Regions from separate parts of the Neptuniibacter sp. QD37_11 genome, predicted to be linked through region 3. Evidence: predicted binding sites of a transcription regulator. Region 3 holds the regulator's gene; each other region holds the start of a gene.
The links. The regulator LexA, encoded in region 3, represses DNA repair genes until DNA is damaged. The targets are predictions, from matches to a motif close to TACTGTNTANNTANACAGTA.

Region 1 (7,579 bases), on a different replicon from region 3:
TTGGAACAAAGAATAGTTACCTGAGTAAAACTGAAAGATCGTACCCCGCCTCTTCTGCTAGCGCGGCAGCATTATTTGAAATCGTGGGGTGCGATTTATTAACTTCATTATTTGGTTTTAAAGTTGCGACTTTCTTACCTGCTGTATGCGTATCGCCAGATGTTTGATGCCGTTTATTGAAATTATTAATTCGGGCTGTGCGGGCTGCTTTCTCTTCTTTGAATTTAAGCCTTTTGGCAAGCTTCTCAGCCCCTATTTGAGGAATCTTTTTTAGTAACTTTGCAATTTCGTCATCATCTAGATCTTTGATTAAGGCTTCGATGGAATCTGTCACGCTTATATAACTCTATTTAATAACAAGGGTCTCGGAATATAAATCAACAATTAACAGGCTGCAATATTTATTTTAGTTATAATCAAAATTAATTTTCTTGAACAAAAAATCCACCTAATTCTACGACTCAATTCTTTGAATGAGTCGTCAGAGGCCCCAATTGCATTATTATAAGTATATTGCTGTTGTTAATCATGAAGCTGCCTTAATTATCGGGGTATGACTGTAATCGCACCTGAGCAGCAAGGTTAAGCAATGTGAGCCTTGTCAGCGATACGCGTGTCGCATTTTGCGTTATAGCCCACAGCGTATTGAATGCCTAGCGACATTAATCTGCGGTGCAATACGCTGTCTAGCGACTTATTACTGTAAATTAGTACAGTTGGAGGCATTGGTCTTTGACGATCAAGTGTCTTTTTAAGCGTTACGACGTACGGGCCGATATCATCCTGCATGCTAATAGCTTCAAGCGAGGCTTCTGCTGCACTTAAGAGGAGTTCGGTGCCAACTGTAACGCTCCCGCCATTATCATTTGCATCTCCAGCGCGAAGCTCTAAAAGTTGGCATACAGTAGGCACCCCTTGGCTTTTAGCAGCTAATGCTATTTTGGTAATACGGGTTAGAGCTGTTTGACGATCCTTTCCCGACCAGCGGTGGGCATTCTGATGGAATTGATCCACTAGCTGTCGAGAAATGGTCAAAATATCCATGTTGCTCACTGTAGAGTATACCTCCTCTTATGAATATCGATCCCAATAACCAAATGATGTTTGAAAGATAATTAAAAATCAATATAATAATAAAAAACTTACATTGGAGTCACCATGCAAATAAAAAAATTATCGGCCGGTTTAATTGCCGCTGCCACTCTATCCTTGTCTGGCATGGCATCTGCTGATTGCGCAGTGAGCAGCAAGTGGGCTATGACAGAGAAAAAACCAGCTGTCTATACATTAGAGACAGTGAATTTGGCAGCGTCATTCCCTTCTACTAAGGAAGTTGTTAAAGGTGGTCCTAAGGAAACCTTGCACCTTTCTCAATTCCGTATGGCTCCAGTAGAACCTAATACAAAATCAGGTGACCATAAAGACATTGTATTCAATAGTTATAATTATGGTGTCGTAGCAATTGATGGCGACTATACGGCGTATTTCCTGACGCGCAAATATTGTGGTGATACTGAGGGTGTGATCAGTACCGTTTGTTTCATTAGTGAAAACAGTGAAGCAAAAATGGATGTTTCTGGCGCCTATAAGGATCTGAGCGCATGTGACATTCAAACGCCTGAGCGCTTCACATCAAAGGATGCGGTTAAAACGTTCTACTTCTAATTAAGTTTAGCTCACATAAAGCAGGCATGGCCTGCTTTTTTGCACAATGCCAAATATTAAGCTCACACATGTGAGCTTATTTAAAATAGATGTGAGCTTTTTATTTACATGTGAGCTTATCTGAGTTAGTATTCCTAACATAGAGCAACGCCTCTAATAATTACAGATAGCGAGAACTGACATGAAAAGTATTCCTCAAACCTTCAAGTTCAGCCCAGAAGCACTAGATACTCTTAATCGCTTAATTCAAGAGCAGTTTAATGGTGCTGTAAAATCCTTCGCAAAACATTACCGAATTGAGCCCGCTAAGGCACAAGGTCTGACCAAAGGTACTGTAAAACATACCCTTCCTACTCTTTGTTTGATTGCAAGTATCTTGCGTTTCTCCCTTGATGACCTTATCCGCTCTGAAGATAAAGATCGCCTTGAATTATTGGCGCGAGAGGAGCACCAAAAGCTCCGCTTTTTAATTAAAGCACTTGGGTATAGTCGCGAGGACGCTGGTAAGGCCATTGGTTACTCAAAACTATATTTGTCGCATTTCACTTCTGGTGACCGCCCTTTGCCTACGGATCGCATGAAACGCTTGTTAAAGTCACATGATGAAGCGGTGCAGAATGAAGTTGTCGAACTTGTAAAATATGGTAAAGACTCCACGCAAACTCTGCTAGATATTCATAACCTGATTACTAATGGTCAGGTGGATGAGTTTGATGGGCCTGCCTCTTCGCAAGAGACTCCCCCGCTTGCTTTGAAGCGCATCATTACCGATAGCCACTGTGCGCCTACTTTGCAAAAAGATGACTGTGTTGAGGTTGAGCATGCAGAAGAAATTAATGAGAGCGGGTTTTATGTAATTGATGTCAGTGGTGATATTTGGGTTCGCGAGTTTACCCGTAACCTTCCACAAGGGTGGCGCACCAAAGATTCAAGTGGTGTTACCACTCTATCCGATGATGATATTTCAACCCTAAACGTTGTCGGGCGCGTAACGGCCATCACTCACCGGAAGGTGTAAAAAAACGGGACTGAACCAAAGTACATCTTGATACTGTTTATTTATACAGTATTATGGAGTCAGTCCCGTAACTCAACTGCTTGGTGATCGTTTTCACAGATTAATAAAAACCTCATACGTAATGTCGAGAGACACAACAATTAACCCACTGGAATAACTGGTGATCAAATGAGTAGTCTAGAATTTAACCTACTGGTTAACCTGTACCGGCGTGTGCTTGAGTGTCTGATTGAGCGTGGTACACCGCTAACATCAGATGAGTTGAGCAATTTGATTGGATGCACACCTGCGGAGATTAAACAGGTACTTCGCCATAAAGACTTAAACTGCAAGGACCTAATTTATTTCTGTGATGCGCCACTGGATTTCCATGATGAAAATTCAGATGCTCAGCTGAATATTGTGTGCCGATTGTACCGCTCTGGTCGGGCAGAAAAAGTGTTGGACGCACTACAAGCCCATGAGAATCAGGCATTGAATAATCAGTTTGATCGACTGGCAAATATCAAGCGTGAAGAGGCTTTGCGGATTCTGCGCCCTACTGCCCCTACCACACGCACGAGCGGCAATAACGCTCTGGTTAACCGTGAGCGTACTCTACGTAACCGTGGCTTGCAGATGGCATATAACCGCATGAGTCAACGTCGCTGCCATTAACCTAATGCTTGAGCAAGCCCTGCTGTCATTGCAGGGCTTGCCTTTCTCACAAATCTTTTGATTCATTCTTCCTGCTGTCATATACTGTATAAAAAAACAGTATAGGTCTGTCATGCTCAAGTTCATCCCACTGAAAGCACAGGCTGGGATTACTGGATTTGAATCTCCGGCTGCCCAGTATTCAGAATTAGAACTCTCATTAGATCAAATCTTGATTGAACACCCGTCAGCTACCTATCTAGGGGTAGTCGAGGGGGACTCCATGACTGGGGTTGGTATTTTCCCAGAAGATATCCTTATCGTCTCGCGGGCTGAGAAGGTTCGTAATGGTGACATCATTGTCGCTACCCTGAACGGTGGTTTTGTCTGCAAAATAGCTGACACTAAAAACCGGCGGCTTGTGAGCGCCTCTGAAGGCTATCGAGACCACCAGCTCAAAGAGGGGGATGATTTTATGGTGGAAGGAGTCGTGATCCGATCTATTCGCTTACACCGCCCTCTCCACAGAGCACTGAATTAACATGCAAGCTCTATTGGATATCAACGGGTTTTATGCCAATGCTGAACTCGTTTTCGATCCGAAGATTAGGGGTCGCCCCGTTGTTGTGCTAACAAATAATGATGGCTGCATTTGCGCCGTTAATCAGGCAGCCAAAGATGCCGGTGTTGGTAAAAAGTTTGTCCCTTACTTTCAAGTAAAGGAGGATCTGCAGCGGGTAAATGCTGTGGTCAGATCCTCAAACTATGAGCTTTATGCTGATATGTCGAGGCGCTTTATGGACACTTGCTCACGGTTTGCACCGAATTCCCATATCTATAGTATCGATGAATGCTTCCTCGATTTCGGCTCTAGCCATTCTGCACCCCCTGAAGGGTGGGATGCATATGGTAGGTATATGCGGAGGACAGTATGGAAAGAAGTACGCCTGCCTATTGGCGTTGGTATCGGCCCTACTCCGACGTTAGCAAAAGCTGCAAGCCACGCAGCAAAGCGCATTGAGGGATTTAATGGTGTCGCAGTGATCGACAGTGATCACGTTCGGAGAAGTATTCTAAGTCAGATGGAGCTAACAGATGTTTGGGGGATTGGACGACGTTTGGCTGCACGACTTGAATTACTAGGGGTTAAAAATGCGTGGCAGTTGGCAGAGTGTGACCCGGGTTGGATTCGTAAGCAATTCAGCGTACTCGTTGAGAGTACGGTCTATGAGCTTAAAGGCATTAAAAAACTGGATTGGGACGAGGTTCGGGCTCCTAAGAAGGAGATCTATTCCACCCGAAGCTTTGGTCAGAGAGTGATGGATAAAGCATCACTCAGGCAAGCCATTTTGACGCATGTCGGCATCGCGGCATCTAAGCTCCGCGATCAGAATAGCCTAAGCGGGCATATGGTGGTTTTTGGGGCCAATTCACCTCATGATAATGCGCCCTATTACAGCCGAAGTTTTACGCACAAATTTCCCTCATACACATCTGATACCACCTTATTAAGCGCTGCTGCGAGCAGGTTGGTTGATCAAATCTATTCCCGAGGTATACGCTTCTATAAAGTGGGTGTAGGGCTACTGGATCTAGTGAGAGAGGATACCTACCAGCGTGATATGTTCACCATCAATAAAGATAAGCCAGAATTGATGGCGTGTCTGGATAAGATTAATGGCCGCTATGGGCGTAACTCTGTATTTGTTGCAGGTCAGGGGGTAGAGCAAAAGTTCAGCATGCGTCGAGAGTTCTTATCCAAGCAGTACACGACACGATTAAGTGACCTTCCTGTAATTAAGTGCAAGTGAGTTAAGGCTCAGTGTTAGATAGCTTACGGAAGTGAAGTACGCCCTCGGCCATCACTTTTAAGAGAACAGCGCTTACCGCCCAAAATGCTAGCAACAGGACGGTCAACTCAATCCCCATGCCCTCACTGGGTAATTTAGCGATACAAAGGCCTAGCATGATGTCCGCAGACAAGAACGAAATAAACAGTAGAATATACGTAATCATTATGCACCCTAGCGCCATTCCATCTGTAGGGAAAATATCCTTCTAGCTTGTGGAAGTTATTCTTTAATTAATGATATATTAAATAAAAATAATAAAAAACAACAATCTAATGATAATTGAAACAAGTGCTGAGCGACTGATTCGCCGCCCTTTTACACGTAGAATGCTGCAAGAATGGTACGACTTAACGGCTATCTATGAGCGGAAATTACAAAAATACAACCAGCTCGCTGCTATCTTTTTGGCATCGTTCACTATTACATCGCTTTCGCTGCCTTTTATCCTTAAAGCAGCAATCGTAGGTATCCCGTACGGCACAATTTCTTTGTACACCTTGATATATATCCTGCTGGGAACCGTAGCTTTTTTAGGCTACTGCCCTAAGCCGCACATTGACCCTTCCATTGATAGGCTAAGGATTGTAGTGGATGGTGTAGTTTACCTCAACAAGCCTAAAACGTCGTTACTGCGTTGGGTTGAGCCTCCTCCCTATGAACTTAAGAAAGGGACACTGGCAAAGCAGGTTTACACGATGATTACGGATGAAGGTCGTCCACTCACGCAGTTTGAATACAATCTGATCTACAACCTTCACAAGACTCAGGCGAAGGAGATTATAATACCCGAATTACCGGGCCTCCACGTTTAGGCTTTCTGGGATGTTTGTTATTTCCACTAGGCAGTTCTAAATCTTCAAATGCAAGCTCGCTTAGAAGAAGCGAAAAAGCCCAAGTAAGATAGCAAGCACCCGCGAACGAATGCCTTCCACTCCCGTGTCTGAGAAAGGGAAGGCTAAGCCCTGAAGCCTAATAGGAATGCGACAAAACCTCTAATAACGATGCAGGCCTCTATAATGATCATTCGTGATCTAGTGCTTCATGAAGCCAAACTGGACTTCTGGCGTATTAACTGTTAAGTCTATGTCGTGCGGCGTTACCCGTAGGCTAAATGATGCTGGTGGTGAAGCGCCATGCTGATTAACATAGGTTGAAATATCGCCCCTGAAGAACCTTTTTGACATCACGCGGGGCTAAGGCAATGACCCTGTCTACAATATCCTCATCTACCATCGGTTCAAAGACATCTTGGACTTTAATGGAGGTCAGTAGGTCTACATAGATATTCTTAGATACCGCAACCATCTCATCTTTTTTGGTGGTTTGATTTCAAAAATCGAGGCGCGAGATAGAAGTGGCTGAGTTAATAGAGTCAGGCATAGGGAATAATTGAGTTTTTCCAGCCCCCTTGCAGCTAATGCAAAGGTAAACTTGTGGGGCCAGTGCATGACATAAACCACAGGTCTTATAGGAAAAATCATCTAAAACGCAATCAGACATCTATTTATATAATTTTGCATATCTGTTTAATTTATATTATAGTATTGAATTCAGATTAAGGAATCAATCAGAATGTCTATCGAGCCGATTCAAGCGCTTATTCAACTCCTCTCTCGAGGCCGCTTTGATTACGTAGATGAGAAAGTATGTCAGGAGCAGATCGAGCGCTTTTTGATTACAAAAGGAGTGGAATTTGAGCGAGAGTATATACTCCCTGAAGGTAACGGTATAATAGACTTTTACTTCCCAAAATCTGGATTGGGATTGGAAATTAAAGCCTCAGCGCAGTGGAGTAAAACCGAGGTGTATCGACAGTGTGAGCGATATTGCAAGTGCGAGCAGATTACCGGCCTTGTACTTGCAACGGGTAAATCCCAAGGGTTGCCTGAAAGTATCAATGGCAAACCAGTGCAAGTATTTAAGTTAGGTGCCCTTTTACTGTAGGTAATAAGCAACCAGTGTACTCAGTACCAACCTTGAAATTAGGTTAAATATCTTTATAGTATAAAGCTCTATTTTTATTGGATATTGATATAATGAATAAACAAGTGCCATCATGGCTTTTAGTACCGCTTAGTTGTGTTGCAGCGATACCATTAATATCCGCTATTGTTTTTAGACTTGCATACCGCGCCTTCGATAAAGAAAGTGCTGCGCTAGATGACAAAGTAGAGCAAATGCAGGACGAAGTGTTGTGGCGGTTGCGCGATCAATTGCATAACCTACCCTTTCACCTTAATCTACCAAAACAAGAAGCGCGATTCCTTCATGATGTTTACTGCCAGTTGCCGAGTGTTAGAGATACTAGAGAATTTGCTTATTTCTCAGCGTATCAATCTAACACTGAAGCAAGGAAATACTTTCAAGAGCGCTACTTGGGGAAGTCTAACTTTTCCGGGCCTCAATT
Region 2 (7,579 bases), 1.1 Mb from region 3:
CATTACAAGACTGGCCCGAGTTACCCATCACCGCTCTCACACAACGAGAAATAACTTTAGAGAAATCAGCATCGTCCAGAACAATGGCTGCGGACTTTCCGCCCAACTCTAAAGAGACCTTTTTTAAGTTTGCAGCTGCAGCAATAGAGACTTGCTTGCCTGCTTCTGTAGACCCCGTAAATGAGATCATATCGATCTTAGGGTGAGCACTCAGCGCAGCACCTACAGCTGCCCCTGTACCATCGATTAAATTGAAAACGCCCGAAGGAACCCCAGCTGCATGCATAATGTCTGCAAATATGTGCGCTGTGCGCGGAGCGATCTCACTAGGTTTTAGTACAACCGCACAACCTGCAGCAATAGCTGGCGCAACTTTACAGGTGATTTGATTTAACGGCCAATTCCAAGGCGTAATAAGACCGCAAACACCAATCGGTTCTTTAACGATACGGGTCGAGCCAATAACCTCAGTGAAATCATGCTTTTTAAGCAGACTTAAAGCCGCCTTAAAATGCCCTAACCCAGCCGGCACTTGAGCTTGGCGCGATAAACCCAATGGCGCGCCCATCTCTTCAGTAGTCGCCTCGACAAGTGCTTCGGCACGCTTTTCATATTCAGTAATAATACGCTGTAAAAGCGCGACTCTCTCTTCTTTGGAGGTTTGCGAGAAAGATGCAAAGGCAGCAACAGCTGCGTCAACAGCGAGATCGACATCATCATTATTACCAAGGCTAATTTGAGAGACAACCTCATTGGTCGCCGGATTAAAAACATCCAAGACGTCATTGCCTGATGACTTAATCCATTCACCATTAATATAGAATTTTTTTAAATCATTCATATCTCTCTATCCTTTCTATCGTCTCTCAAACATAGACCATTCATGCCGAAGCAGGCACAAAAAAAGCCGCGTTTGCGGCTTTTCTCATAGAAGCATTACACACCGATAATCGCTGCGATAAAACCGATCAAACCACCAAAGACACCACCCCAGACAACCAGCCAACCTAAATGTTCGCGAATCATCTGCTGTACAATCTCTTTGACCAAACTAGGTGTCAGTTCATCTAATCGCTGCTGAACAATGACTTCAACCTTTTCTTGCATCTCAGCCATAACATCAGGGCTTTCAAGCTCGTCTTTTAATAGAGTGATAAAATTTTCATCACGTGTCATCTCTTCAATTGAGCTTTTCATCTTTTCCACAAAAGGCTCTCTTAAAGGCTCAAGCGCATCGGTGCCACCCACCATGGCTAGCATACCCCCAAATGGAGAGTTTTGGATAACCTCGATAAGCGAATCAAAAGTCGGAGCAAAATCGACTTTTTCAATTACTGGCGCTAAATGTAGATCAGGCTGTTTACCATTATCAGCACTTAGAAAACGCTCAATATTCTCTTCAGTAAAAAATTGCTCCATCATTAAGGTTTTGATGCCGCGCTTAAAATCTTGGAAACGTGCAGGGATCACTCCTGAGCCATACAGCCCTGGAACTTTCTCAAACAACATATGTACAGCTAACCAATTGGTTAGCGCACCAGATAGAGCAAACAAGCCAACGGTCAATAACACACGATCATCTGTAATCAGACCCGCCGCAAATGCAGTAAAGGCAAGCAGATTCGTTAGAAGGCTTTTATTCATCGGTATTCATCTCAAGAAATATTTTTTTGGCGATCATATAGGGCTAAGGGGCGGTTTTAAAGCTCTAAAACCTTAGATCACTTATAGCATGATGTCAGTTTTACATTAAGAGTGAGATCTCAAATTGCTACATCATTATGCGTAGCACTAGGGAAACTACGAATAAGTCTTATGCTTTCTCAGTGGGTTATAAAACGACCAGATACGCGAAAGCCGGCGCAGTGACATGTCTAGACCTTTTCAAGCTCCCTGACATTATCGAAGCCATTTTCAGTTATAATCACTGTGATTTTTAAATAGCCGAGCTACAACATGAACCGCAAGAAAAAAATTAAGCAGATCCACACCAAGCGACTAAAACAGGCCAAGGCTAAATTAGCGCCAAAAAATAACAAACCGCGCTACATATCTAAAGCAGATAGAGCAAAGCTTGAAGAAACCTCGGAGACTCCTTCAGAGGTTTAAACTTTGACGCTAGAAGCTCTCTTTAAATACATGCCAACGGTAACGGCGGAAACTCTTACCCAGGCTCACACAGCCACCTCCATCACAACACAAACTTAAACTGGCACCTTTAAATCTCTACTGATAATATAAGTACTGTATATATAAACAGTACTTATTATGTTGCGCTTTATTCCTATCTACTCCAGCGCCGGTATCAGTGGTTTTGAATCACCTGCAGCGGAATATACCGAGCTAGCACTGTCACTCGATCAGCTACTCATTGATCACCCTCATGCAACCTACCTAGGCTTTGTTGAAGGTGGCTCTATGCGTGGTGTTGGAATATTCCCAAATGACCTTCTTGTCGTTTCACGAGCCGAAACGGTGAAGGAAGGCGATGTAATTGTTGCCACGCTAAATGGCAACTTCGTCTGCAAAATCGCGAGCATCAAAGAGAGAAAACTTCTTTCTTCTGCTCCCGGCCATAAACCCTACCAACTATCCGAACAGGATGAATTTTCTATCGAGGGTGTGGTTACACGTTCTATTCGATTATTTCGCCCATTAAAGAAGGGGCTCAATTAAGATGTACGCCCTGATCGATACTTCCGGAATGTACGCTTCATGCGAGAAAATATTTGACCCTACAATTCGAAAGCGCCCAGTTGTTGTCCTTAGTAATAATGACGGCTGCATTGTCGCAACCTGCCCTATTGCTAAAAAGATGGGCATTCCCAAATTTGGTCCCTATTTCAAAATCAAAGACCAACTAGACAGAGCAGGCGTAGTTGCCCGATCCAGCAACTATGAGCTTTATGCTGATATATCTTCACGCATGATGGAACTCTGCGCCTCTTTTGCTCCAGAACAACACATCTACTCTATAGATGAATGCTTTTTACGCTTTGACCACTACATACCACCCGAAGGCTGGTATGAGCTGAGTATGAAAATCAGAAGGAAGGTATGGAAGGAGGTAAGGCTCCCCGTAGGCGTAGGCTTTGGCCCAACCCCAACCTTAGCAAAAGCTGCTAATCACGCGAGTAAAAAACTACCCGGCTTCAGCGGTGTTGCCGTTATCGATAACGACCAAATCAGAAAGCAGATTCTGCAGCAGATGGAAATTAGGGATGTTTGGGGAGTCGGACGACGCATAGGTGAGCGACTCAACCTTCTCGGCGTCAAAACGGCTTGGCAGCTAGCACAAACGAAACCCGCGTTGATGAAAAAGCACTTCTCCATCTTAATCGCTAATACAGCAGAAGAACTCAATGGTTTAACAAGAATAAGCTGGGACGATGTTCGCTCACCCAAAAAGCAGATTTACTCCACACGCTCTTTTGGACAACGCATCACAGGACTCACCGATCTAAAACAGGCACTTGCTACACACGCAACCATCGCCGCGCAAAAACTAAGGGCCCAAGAGAGTGCTACCAGCAATATCATTGTTTTTGCACACAACTCTATCCACGATAAGGAATCATTTTTCAAACGCTCTGCATTCCACCAATTTGCTACTCCCACATGCGATACTGCAGTCATAGTGAAAGTAACAAGCCAACTGGCTGAGCAGATATACCAAACAGGAATCAGATACTACAAAGCCGGAATAGGCCTGTTAGAAATATCTACTGCAACCCCCTATCAGCCAGATATATTTACCCCTTCCGCTGACCAGCCAGAACTGATGAAGTGCCTGGATCAAATCAATTCAAAATACGGTCGAGACACCCTCCACCTAGCCCGTCAAGGCATTCAACAGAACTTTAAAATGAAACGGGAACTGTTATCTCCAAGGTATACGACACGGATAGAAGATATTCCTGTGTTTGAATGTTCGTAAACAACAGATACAAAAAGCACCGCGTTAAGCGAAGCTTTTTCGTTTTTAATAGATGACGGTCAGGGAGGGGTTATTCCACCCCTTCGAGGCCGTGGTCGCAGGCTCCCACGTTGTCTCGCTGCGCTCGGCTCAAACCCTCTTCTCGGGTTGTCATCCCTCCAAACTTCAGATACAAAAAAGCCCCGCAGTTAAGCGAGGCTTTTTGGTTTTTAATAGATCGCGGTCAGGGAGGGATTATTTCACCCCTTCGGGGCCGTGGTAGCAGGCTCCCACGTTGTCTCGCTACGCTCGGCTCAAACCCTCTTCTCGGGTTCTCATCCCTCTGAACTGTAGATACAAAAAAGCCCCGCGGTTAAGCGAGGCTTTTTCGTTTTTAATAGATGGCGGTCAGGGAGGGATTCGAACCCTCGATACGTTTCCGTATACACACTTTCCAGGCGTGCTCCTTCGGCCACTCGGACACCTGACCATCCTGCAATTAGTGGAGCTGATATGCTCAACACCAACGCGGCGCGAATTGTATCACAGCACTGACTGACCGCAAGCGGTTTGGTTAAAAAAGGCAAACAATTTCAGTAATTCATACTACAAATATCAAAGGATCAATAAATAGCCTAGTTTTATTGGTTGTACACTGAACAACTGTGAGTAAACTAAACGCTCAAAAATAAAAAATTATAAATATAAAATCTAAAATGCGGCCCATAACTGACCTTAAAAGCACACTATTCAACTCTCTCTATCGAGCTGCTTTGATTAGCTGCTTATTTGCAGCCATGATCGTATTTGCATTGATCTTTCTTTCTATCGAAAAGGATCTTCGGCAAGAGGGTCAATATCTTGGACAGTTAGTATTTAAAGATCTGCGCCAAGCGATGAATCAGGGCACCAGTTATGAGGAAGTTAATCAGCTCATTGATTCAATGAATGAGGATGCACCCGATATCACCTATAGCATGTATCGCGGAGCAGCCGTTCAGCAGCAGTTTGGTGGTGATCGAGCAATCACCGAAGAGATAAGCCAGCTGTTAGGCAGCAAACAGGATGCAACTCAGATCGAATCGCTGGATCAGATTCATTATTACCATGCTTTCAGATTCAAACAGGAGTGCTTAGCCTGTCATACCGAAGCACACCAAGGTGAGATAGCCGGCGTGTTGGACGTGACCTTTCCCGCACACAGAGTCCGCCTTCCTGTAAGCGAAGTTCTGATGGGTTTATTCTTAGTCTTCTCTATTACCGTTATCTCTTCCTACCTCTTTCTCTCTCGCGATCTTTTTGCCCATATAGTTAAACCTTTAAAACGCCTAGAAAGAAAGCTCAAAGAAACTGAAGGTCACCACAACCTTAATGAAAAGCTAGCACTCGACTCAGAGCTAGAAGAGATCAATAGCATTGAGCACTCTTTTAACTCTCAACAAGCGTTATTACAGACTGCCTTTCAGCAGGTAGAAGAGTTATCTATCTACGATAAGTTAACGGGGACCTACAGCCGTCATCAATTAGAGCGATTACTCGATGAAGAGAGATCTAGAGCTGATCGGCAGAATAGGCCTTTAACCATCAGCATGATCGATATGAATGGGTTTAAGCAGATCAATGATGTGTTTGGTCATCATGCTGGCGATTGCATTCTGATTCACTTCTGCCAGATTCTGTCAGAGAACCTGCGCACGACAGACAAAGTCATTCGCTATGGTGGAGATGAGTTCATCATCTTGTTACCAGACAGTTCGCAGGATGTAGCGAGTGAGCTTATTCAGCGTATTGAAGAGATCGCACACAGCAGCCCTTATCACTATAAAGGCCAAGGCATCATTGCGAAGTTCAGCTATGGCAGCGTGGAATACCCAAGCGAATCAGATGCTGATGAAGCAAAAGATCTATTACAGATTGCAGATGAAAGAATGTATTCCGACAAACAACGTAGAAAACAGAAATAGCAGGGATAAAAAAGGCCCGGTTATAGAAAACCGGGCCAAGTAATACCTGGAAGGTATAAGATGTTTAATTAGTCAGCTTGACGACGTAAGAATGCAGGAATGTCTAAGAATTCCATGTCGTCAGTACCAGTCTTTTGCATAACTGGCTGTTCAGATTCTACTTCGCGGTGAATCTCTACTGGTTGAGCACGTTCTCTTGGCTGGGAATCACGAGCAGTTCGCATTACTGCCGGCAACTCTAGCTGATCGAAATCAGACGCAGCGCCCGCAGCCGTTGCAACAGCAGACGCACGACCTGTGCCTGTGTTAACAACTTCTACATGCTGCTGTTCAGCTCGCCCCAAGCCTGTTGCAACCACTGTTACTGTAAGCTCGTCAGTAAGCTCAGGATCAATAACAGTACCTACAACGATAGTGGCGTTCTCGGAAGCATACTCTTCAACGATGTTACCCACTTCCGAGAACTCGCCTAAGCTCAGATCAAGACCAGCGGTGATATTTACCAAAATACCACTCGCCCCCTTCAGGTCTACGTCTTCTAGCAAAGGACTATTAATCGCAGCTTCCGTCGCTTCAGTCGCACGGTCTTCGCCACGGCCACTACCGCTACCCATCATCGCCATGCCCATTTCAGACATAACGGTGCGCACATCTGCAAAGTCGACGTTGATCATACCCGGACGGATGATCAGATCAGCGATACCTTGCACCGCGCCTTTCAATACATCGTTACATGTATTGAAAGCATTAATCAGACTGGTGTTCTTACCCAGTACTGGAAGTAACTTTTCATTAGGAATGATGATCAAAGAATCAACATTCTCTTTCAGTTCCTGTATACCTTCGTCCGCAATTTTAAGGCGCTTACGACCTTCAAATGAAAACGGCTTAGTTACGACAGCAACTGTTAAAATACCTAGGCTACGCGCAACTTCAGCTACGATTGGCGCTGCACCAGTACCTGTACCACCGCCCATACCAGCCGTGATAAATACCATGTCCGCACCATCTAGCATTTCAGCTAAACGCTCACGATCTTCAAGTGCAGCCTGACGGCCAACTTCTGGGTTTGCACCCGCACCAAGACCTTTAGTTAGTTCGCCACCGATCTGGATAACTGTTTTAGAATGCATGTTATCCAAAGCTTGGGCATCTGTGTTTGCACAGATGAACTCAACACCATCTACTGCAGAGCTAACCATGTGCTGAACAGCGTTACCGCCGCCACCGCCGACACCTACAACTTTAATTACGGCGCTTTGAGGAATGCTATCCGCTAACTCAAACATACCGATCTCCTTCCAGATTATGCGCTTTTATAATTGAACAGCGCTTAGTTATTTTCTATTCCGATTAGCCTTTGACTGGGATCAGAAATTGCCCTGAAACCACGTCTTCATCTTGCTTAGTACGCTTGCTTGTTCAACCAGCTCGATCTCTGCAACCTCAGGTTGAGCAGGTTCGCCACCCTGATCTTCATGCGCGTACTGAAGTAACCCGATACTTGTTGCAAAAATTGGGTTACCTAAAATATCTTCCATTCCACGAACACCATGCGGTGATGCCAAGCGAACCGGCATGTGGAAAATTTCCTCTGCTAACTCAACCGCACCTTCCATTTTGGAAGTACCGCCCGTTAACACAATGCCCGCCGCAACCAGGTCTTCAAAACCACTGCGACGCAACTCTGCTTGTACTA
Region 3 (7,579 bases):
CACTACCTTCGCAGCAAATTGCTTCTACATAAGAGATTAAGGGCATATGCGTAACCACGAGTGGAGAACGACTTTCAAACCTTTCTAGAAAGGCTAAAGCATTCGCAGGATCAGATTCTGGCGTCCAGAGTTCCGAAATAAACTGCTCAACCCCACCCAACTGCTGATTAACTATTTCCGCAGTCTGACAGGCTCTGACATAAGGACTATGAATAACACAATCCACATCTTTAAGATGAGGTACAGCAGTCTCTAATCTTAACTCGAGCCTTTTAACGCCTTCAGGCGTCAACTTGCGCTGAGCATCCGATTCAGCAAAAAACTCGGCTTCACCGTGGCGCATTAAAAAGAAATTCATTCGCCTTCTCTAGGTAAGACAAATTCAACATCGGTACTCTGCTCACTCATCATCAGCATTTTTACGACTTGAGCGACCGGAGCGTGGTTGAAAACAACCTCATATAATCCTGCAACAAGAGGCATATAGACACCCATCGCAGCAGCTTTTTCTTTGACGTGCTTGATCGTGTTAACACCTTCGGCAACTTGCCCTAAAGCCTCAACCGCTTCATCTAAGGTTTTACCTTCACCTAACGCATAGCCAACACGGTAATTACGGCTCAAAGGCGACATACAGGTTACAATCAAATCACCAACGCCAGCTAGACCAATAAATGTCATAGGGTTTGCCCCCATACATACCGCAAATCGGCTCATTTCAGCCAAACTACGTGTCATTAACATGCTCTTGGTATTTTCACCCATACCAAGTGCAGCACTCAAACCTGCAGCAATGGCATAAATATTTTTCAGCGTACCACCAAGCTCAACACCGTAAGTATCAGAGCTAGCATAAACACGAAAATAAGAGCTATGAAGAATATCCTGAACCAGTGTTCTAACGTCTGCAGAATCACTAGCAATTACCGTTGCTGTTAATTGCTTAGCAGCAACCTCTTTTGCCAGATTAGGTCCGCTTAAGACGCCAATACAAGCATCAGGCATCTCTTCAGTCAGGATCTCGCTCATCAAGCTAAAAGTCTTAGCTTCAATGCCCTTCGTTGTACTTACGAGCATCTGCTCCGGCTTTAACCAAGGTTTAGCTTGTTCAATCACTTGCCTAAATGACTGACTCGGAATAGAGACAAAAACCAGTTCTGCATCAAGGAGAACATCTTCTAACGAACAAGATGCCGTAATATTTTTAGAGAGTTGGTAGTCAGGAAGGTAACGAGGATTTTCATGGAACTCGTTGATATGATCCGCTCTTTCCTGATCACGTAACCACAAACTAACTTTATGACCATTATCAGCGACAATGTTCGCTATTACCGTGCCAAAGCTACCTGCACCCAGCACTGCAACCTTACGAATATCAGACATAGATAAATTTCGCTTCTACCAACTATTTTTCCGAATCGTCCATACTATCTAGGACTTTATTAACGCCTTTAAACAGGTAAATCACAATTAGATAGCCCATAGCAGCCAAGCCTAAAAAAAGCATAAGCTGCAATGGATCTTCCGTTCGCTGATAACCTGCCACACCTAAAGCTGCAATTACTGCGCTGAAAACAACTGCAGCAATAGAGGCGATACGATTAGTTTTGTGTTTGTCCTGATCTGTCACTTTCAACATCACTTTCAGGGTTAGTTACTGTCTCAACCGAAGGTTCTTCAGCTGCAACAGGCTCAACCGCACTTTCGTCAGCTACGTCTTCGTTTGCTTTTTCTTCCACTAGGTCAGCGTTTGGTTCCTGAACAGCTTCAGGCGTTACTTCAGCCGTTTTATCTTCGCCAGTTTCTTCAGCATTTTTCTCTTCAAGCTCTGCATCGTCAGCCGGTGCTTGTTCAACGGTTGATTCTTCGCCCTCTTTTTCTGTAACAAGCGCTTCAGCAGTAGTTTCAGGTACTTCTTCCATTGCGGGTTCAGAAACAGCAGACTTAGGCTCAGCTAACAGCTCGGCTTCAGGGTGAACACATTCCAGCTTAACGCCTGTTTCAGCTTCAATTTCTGGAATAAGGAAGGAATCATCTTCACAAGCGAAACAGATTGATGCACCTGTGGCACCGGCGCGACCTGTACGACCTATGCGGTGAACATAGTCATCAGGGTCTTCTGGCAGCTGATAGTTAAATACGTGAGTAACACCATCAATGTGGATACCACGACCTGCGACATCGGTCGCAACTAGCACCTGAATTTTACCGCTGCGGAAATCTTCTAACGTTTTTACGCGTTTTTGCTGTGGAATTTCACCAGACATAAGCGCAGCTTTAATTCCATCTTTACATAGACGGTCTGCTAGCTTACGCGTCTCATCACGGCGGTTACCAAAAACGATAACCTTCTCCGCGTGATCCTTATCCATATAATTACGAAGCAAACGGTACTTTTGCTCGCCAGAGACTAAATAAACGGTCTGACTAACATTGTCCGTCGTTTTAATTTCTGGTGCGATCTCGATTTTAACCGCATCCAAAGTCCACTGCTCTGCAAGGTTAAGTACTTCATCCGTAAACGTTGCACTGTAAAGTAGTGTCTGTCGATCACTACCTTTACGCGGTGTGTTACGGACAATAGTTCTTACATCTGGGATAAAGCCCATGCTCAGCATGCGGTCGGCTTCATCAAGAACAAGCACCTCAACATTCCATAGATCGACATCCTTACGATTGATGAAGTCGATCAATCGACCTGGCGTTGCGACTAAGATATCAACTGGCTTTCGTTTAAGGTTTTGGCGCTGCTTTTCATAATCCATACCGCCCACAAGGCTAACAATATGTAAACCTGTGTACTTCGCTAGGCCTTTTGCGTCTTCAGCAATTTGCAGTGCAAGCTCGCGCGTAGGTGCAACGACCAAAGCACGAGGTTCTGCTAAACGAGGTTTCTCGTCTAACGGGTAGTCAATCAAATCCGTAACAATACCCAGAAGGAAAGCTGCAGTTTTACCGGTACCAGTCTGTGCTTTACCAATGATATCTTTGCCAGCAAGTGCAGCAGGAATAGTTTCAGCTTGGATCCCTGTGCAGTATTCAAATTTAAGGTCATAAACCGCATGAAGGACGTCATCCGGCAGATTAAAATCTAAAAAACGCTTTTTACCTTCTACCTCAGGCACGACGAATTGTTCTGGGTTCCAAGACGCAGCTTTAGAGCGGTTGTTGTAACGACGACGTCGTTGAGGCTTACGTGCAGAAGAATTTCTTTTTTTGTTAGCGCTTTCAGTCTGCTCAACTGATTTATTTTCTGTACTCAATTCAACAATTCCTAAGAAAAATTTCGCCGATAAGGCGGTAAAGCGGCTAAAAGCTGCTTTCCATAACGACGGGTAATAAACCGTCGATCAAGCAATGTTATTTTGCCGCTATCGCTCTCAGTTCGTAGTAAACGCCCTGTAGCCTGGGTGAGGCGCATTGATGCCATCGGGATAACCCATTCTTGAAACGGGTTACGCCCTTGCGATTCTAACCATTCACCGTAGGTTGCCTCAACCGGGTCATCCGGTACACCAAATGGCAACTTCGTAATAATTACATGTGTTAGGTAATCACCAGGTAAATCTACGCCTTCAGCAAAAGAAGCCAAACCAAAAATAACACTTGGTTTATTAGCATCGATACGCTCTCTGTGTTGTCGCAAAATTTCATGCTTGGCAAGTTCGCCTTGCACAAGAATATCTGCTGATATACTAGCAGGCATACGCTCAAGAACATACCGCATCTGACGCCATGAGCTAAATAACACCAAGGATGCACTTCCCTGTTCTAAAATTGGCAATAACATTGCCGAAATTTCTTCATTATGGTCATCAGGGTTTCCTGGATCGGTTTTCATTGCAGGGACATGCAATTCGGCCGCATTTTGAAAATCAAATGGACTCATAAATATATTACAAGGACTATCCGTTGGTATGCCAAGATCAGCATATAGTCGATCAAACCGCCCTAGTGCGGTTAGCGTAGCCGAAGTAATAACAGCACCGTAGCAGTTTTTCCAAAGGTGCTCTTGTAAGGTTTCCGCCGCTGACACTGGGCTACTGCAACACTCAATATCAATGCCATCATTACCATCTACTTTAACGATCCAGCGGGCCGTCGGGAGTCCTGATGTCGAATCAGATACAGCGTAAGAATTAGCTAACCAATACATCGATTGCATACGGGATAAAAGCACACCCATCTGCGGATACCAAGTTTCACAGATAGCTAGGGGCAGATCGGCTAACTCACCATCCATTCCTTCTTTCAGAAGATCAACAATCTGCTCAAATTTTAAAACGACTCTCTCTGCAGCCTGAGCAAAATTGTGAAAGGACAACTGTAACGGTTCAGGAATCATACCTTGCGCAAAACGATAGCGATCACTTGGGCCTTGGAGTTTATCTTCAAGTATTTGATTTAATAGAAGTTGGACTTCCTTCAAGGAATTTTCCATATCTGCAAAAGGGTTAGCTAACTTCTCGATATAATTTCGAAGTACTATGTGATCAGACGCGTCATTCAATAATTTATTGAGGCTGCGTGTTGCTTTGCTCATCCAACGGATACTGGATTTAACACGTAAGCTATAAGAAAAATGCCCCGTAGTTTTAGTGCCTAGGTGATGGCCTTCATCAAAGACATAGATGGTATCTTCCGGCGGCGACAGAATAGCGCCGCCTCCAAGAGAGAGATCAGCTAAAACAAGATCATGGTTGGCAACTATCAGATCCCATTTATCCAACTCTTGTCTAGCCTTAAAGAATGGACAGATTGAAAAGTTACTGCAGCGACGATTTGTACACTGCATATGATCGCTAGTAGACAACCGCCAAACAGCATCAGGCACTGTATTCTTTAAAGCATCCCTATCGCCATCCCACTCACCCGAGGCATAGTGACTAAGTAGAGATTTAACCTCATCAATATCTGAGGTCTGAAGTTTTTGAGCTACTTCATCTTCATACAATGCAATTTGGCCTAATTCATTCTGTTGCTCCAATATTTTCTCTGCATTGGAAATACAAAAATATCGTCCTCGGCCTTTAGCTAAACCATAAGTAAGATTGATTCCGGCATCGCTAATCAGCTGTGGAAGGTCTTTAAGAATAAGCTGTTCTTGAAGGGCAACTGTTGCTGTAGAAACAACAACTTTCTTTTTTCGTTGCTGGGCTATAGGAACAGAAGCCAAAAGATAGGCCATCGTCTTACCCGTACCAGTACCAGCCTCCGTGACGCAGATATGCTGACCACCGGTCCTTTCGCCTTCAGAATTGGCAGTAATAGCGCCCAAAGTTTTCGCAACCTCAGCAATCATCAATTTCTGGCCATAGCGAGACTTCAATCCTCTGTTATTGAGAAAAGTACTGTAGGCCTGCTGTATTGTTTGCTTGAGCTGCTTATCTAACAAAACCGTATTCCATCGAAAATCTAGCCGCGATTCTAACAGTTATGACAGTTTAATAACAAAAATACTGTATAAAAAAACATAAGTTGCTTTACAAACCCAAAATACTGTATAAAAATACACGTACTGTATAAACAAACAGACAAGATCATGAAGCTGACTAAACGACAAACGGAAGTTCTGGATTGCATCAAGCGTCACATTGGCGATACCGGCTACCCACCTACTCGCGCAGATATTGCCCGCGATTTAGGGTTTAAATCAGCTAATGCAGCTGAAGAACACTTGAAAGCGCTGGCAAAAAAAGGCGCTATAGAAATTATTCCGGGTACTTCACGAGGTATCAGAGTACCTGAATTGGAAGAGGAAAATAGCGGCCTACCGATTGTTGGTCAGGTAGCAGCAGGATCGCCAATACTTGCTCAAGAGCATGTTGAAGATCACTGCACAATCTCCTCTGACTTCTTCCACCCTAAGGCGGATTATCTCTTAAGGGTGAAAGGTAGCAGTATGAAAGATGTAGGCATCATGGACGGTGATCTACTGGCAGTACACCAATGCCAAACAGCAAAGGATGGGCAGATTGTAGTCGCTCGAATAGAAGATGAAGTTACCGTAAAACGCTTCAAGCGTGAAGGTAACATCGTTTATCTAATTGCTGAAAATGAAGAGTTTGAACCGATTGTAGTGGATTTAAACGAACAACCACTGGCAATAGAAGGTTTAAGCGTCGGCGTTATTCGTAGAGGTAACTAACCATGATGGCATTTCACGCGAACCAAACAACAGCAATCATGCAGAGCACATCTGCAAATGAAAAAATTTTCACTAAGCAAAAGCCAGCTAATCAGCTTGCAGGTACGATGACTGAAATCGTTGTCCAAGATGAGAATTTTTCTAACATCCCAATGTTGATGCCATTGCTTGCACAACTAAGTCAGGATGATCGCTGGTTTGTGTGGATTGCTCCACCTGTGTTATTACCGAAAAACCTTCTGATTGAGGCAGGCATTGATCTGACTAAAGTCATTCTGCTCAACCCAGATAACAAACATAGTACCTTTGAGCTTGCTAAACAGGCGCTAAGCACAGGCACTAGCCACGCTGTAATATCATGGCCTGGATACTTAAATGATGAAGAATTTAACGACTTAGAAAGTGCCGCTAAGAAAGGACAAAGTCACGGAATTATAATTAGACGCCGTCAACATAGTTAAGTATTAGCTTCCATTTTTGTAAAGGCGCCTAGTTAAAGTATCATCACCCCAATAATGAGCTTTATCTGAGAGAAGCTCATTATCAGAGATTGCTTAATGAATAGTTGGAGGGATCTCTTCTTCAGGCTCTTGTTCTAAACCCACCCCAGATTCCGCCATCATCTGGATGCCTGCGGTTAACATAACGCGAGCGACATCTAGATATTGATCACTTAACTGTTCTTTAAGTGCATCTGAAAAATTAACTTTAATCATCGGCTCTTCATCGCTGTCCATATTCCGGATTGCTAGGCCACCTTCATCAAGTTCTATTATTTCAAGCACGGTCTCGGGTGTTAGTCCTGACACTTAATTTACCACTCTTGCATGCCTTCTCTGAGGCGATTAACTAATTCCGACAGTGAATCAAACCAAGTTTGATACTCAGTAATGATTTCACCATCCTCTGCATGATCAGGATTGATCTGCAGCACATGTATTTCAGAAACACTGTTAGTTTCAGTCACTGCTTGTTTGGCATCTGAACCATGCCAGCAGGCTTCATAAGCGGACATCATTTTATGCAACCAAGATGAATCATCGGATTCTAGGTTGTTTAACTGTGTCAACTCAGGGCTTTCGACGCCGGTCTGGGCCATTTCCGCAGCTAACGCACGATAGCCTTGAAAGCTTTCCGTATCGACTTTATACCATTCAGCAATTTCGCGTAAAAAAGCATCATAGGCTGACGTCAGGTGGAACAACACTGATTCGTTATAAGACTCTATCAATGCATGCTTGCTCCAACTGGTGTCATCTTGCGCTTTTTTAAGCTGTTCTAGATGAAGTCGTGTAAAGCTCAACTTCTGATTCGTGCGTGCCTGATATATACCGCTCATGAAATCCCCGATTATTTCTTCTTCGCTTTTTTACGGGTCTCTTCTTCGACCCATTTACCATCGCGATAGAATGCACGCCAACCAGTCGCTTT

Region 1: a site for LexA is predicted at 3,423-3,442, ahead of ACMXYT_RS18570 (LexA family protein). Genes of this name have one in related genera too.
Region 2: a site for LexA is predicted at 2,243-2,262, ahead of ACMXYT_RS05345 (S24 family peptidase). Genes of this name have one in related genera too.

The regions. Positions count from the first base shown of each region.
Region 1 covers NZ_CP180554.1:234,126-241,704, forward strand. The annotation lists gene ACMXYT_RS18540 (methyl-accepting chemotaxis protein) at 1-16, shown strand, start outside; gene ACMXYT_RS18545 (hypothetical protein) at 17-334, opposite strand; gene ACMXYT_RS18550 (hypothetical protein) at 583-1,053, opposite strand; gene ACMXYT_RS18555 (hypothetical protein) at 1,159-1,665, shown strand; gene ACMXYT_RS18560 (helix-turn-helix domain-containing protein) at 1,847-2,683, shown strand; gene ACMXYT_RS18565 (hypothetical protein) at 2,852-3,340, shown strand; gene ACMXYT_RS18570 (LexA family protein) at 3,453-3,860, shown strand; gene ACMXYT_RS18575 (Y-family DNA polymerase) at 3,862-5,130, shown strand; gene ACMXYT_RS18580 (hypothetical protein) at 5,132-5,335, opposite strand; gene ACMXYT_RS18585 (hypothetical protein) at 5,445-5,984, shown strand; gene ACMXYT_RS18590 (hypothetical protein) at 6,745-7,116, shown strand; gene ACMXYT_RS18595 (hypothetical protein) at 7,209-7,579, shown strand, end outside.
Region 2 covers NZ_CP180552.1:1,188,200-1,195,778, reverse strand. The annotation lists gene ACMXYT_RS05360 (aldehyde dehydrogenase family protein) at 1-841, opposite strand, end outside; gene ACMXYT_RS05355 (DUF445 domain-containing protein) at 937-1,644, opposite strand; gene ACMXYT_RS05350 (DUF2986 domain-containing protein) at 1,957-2,109, shown strand; gene ACMXYT_RS05345 (S24 family peptidase) at 2,269-2,676, shown strand; gene ACMXYT_RS05340 (Y-family DNA polymerase) at 2,678-3,937, shown strand; RNA gene ACMXYT_RS05335 (RtT sRNA) at 3,991-4,112, opposite strand; RNA gene ACMXYT_RS05330 (RtT sRNA) at 4,155-4,276, opposite strand; tRNA gene ACMXYT_RS05325 (tRNA-Ser) at 4,319-4,406, opposite strand; gene ACMXYT_RS05320 (GGDEF domain-containing protein) at 4,633-5,880, shown strand; gene ftsZ (cell division protein FtsZ) at 5,949-7,169, opposite strand; gene ftsA (cell division protein FtsA) at 7,251-7,579, opposite strand, start outside.
Region 3 covers NZ_CP180552.1:2,297,977-2,305,555, forward strand. The annotation lists gene sixA (phosphohistidine phosphatase SixA) at 1-358, opposite strand, end outside; gene ACMXYT_RS10570 (NAD(P)H-dependent glycerol-3-phosphate dehydrogenase) at 355-1,383, opposite strand; gene ACMXYT_RS10575 (hypothetical protein) at 1,406-1,630, opposite strand; partial or broken gene ACMXYT_RS10580 (DEAD/DEAH box helicase) at 1,956-3,263, opposite strand; gene dinG (ATP-dependent DNA helicase DinG) at 3,275-5,395, opposite strand; gene lexA (transcriptional repressor LexA) at 5,540-6,148, shown strand; gene ACMXYT_RS10595 (cell division inhibitor SulA) at 6,151-6,609, shown strand; gene ACMXYT_RS10600 (hypothetical protein) at 6,703-6,957, opposite strand; gene ACMXYT_RS10605 (DUF6586 family protein) at 6,963-7,487, opposite strand; gene topA (type I DNA topoisomerase) at 7,499-7,579, opposite strand, start outside.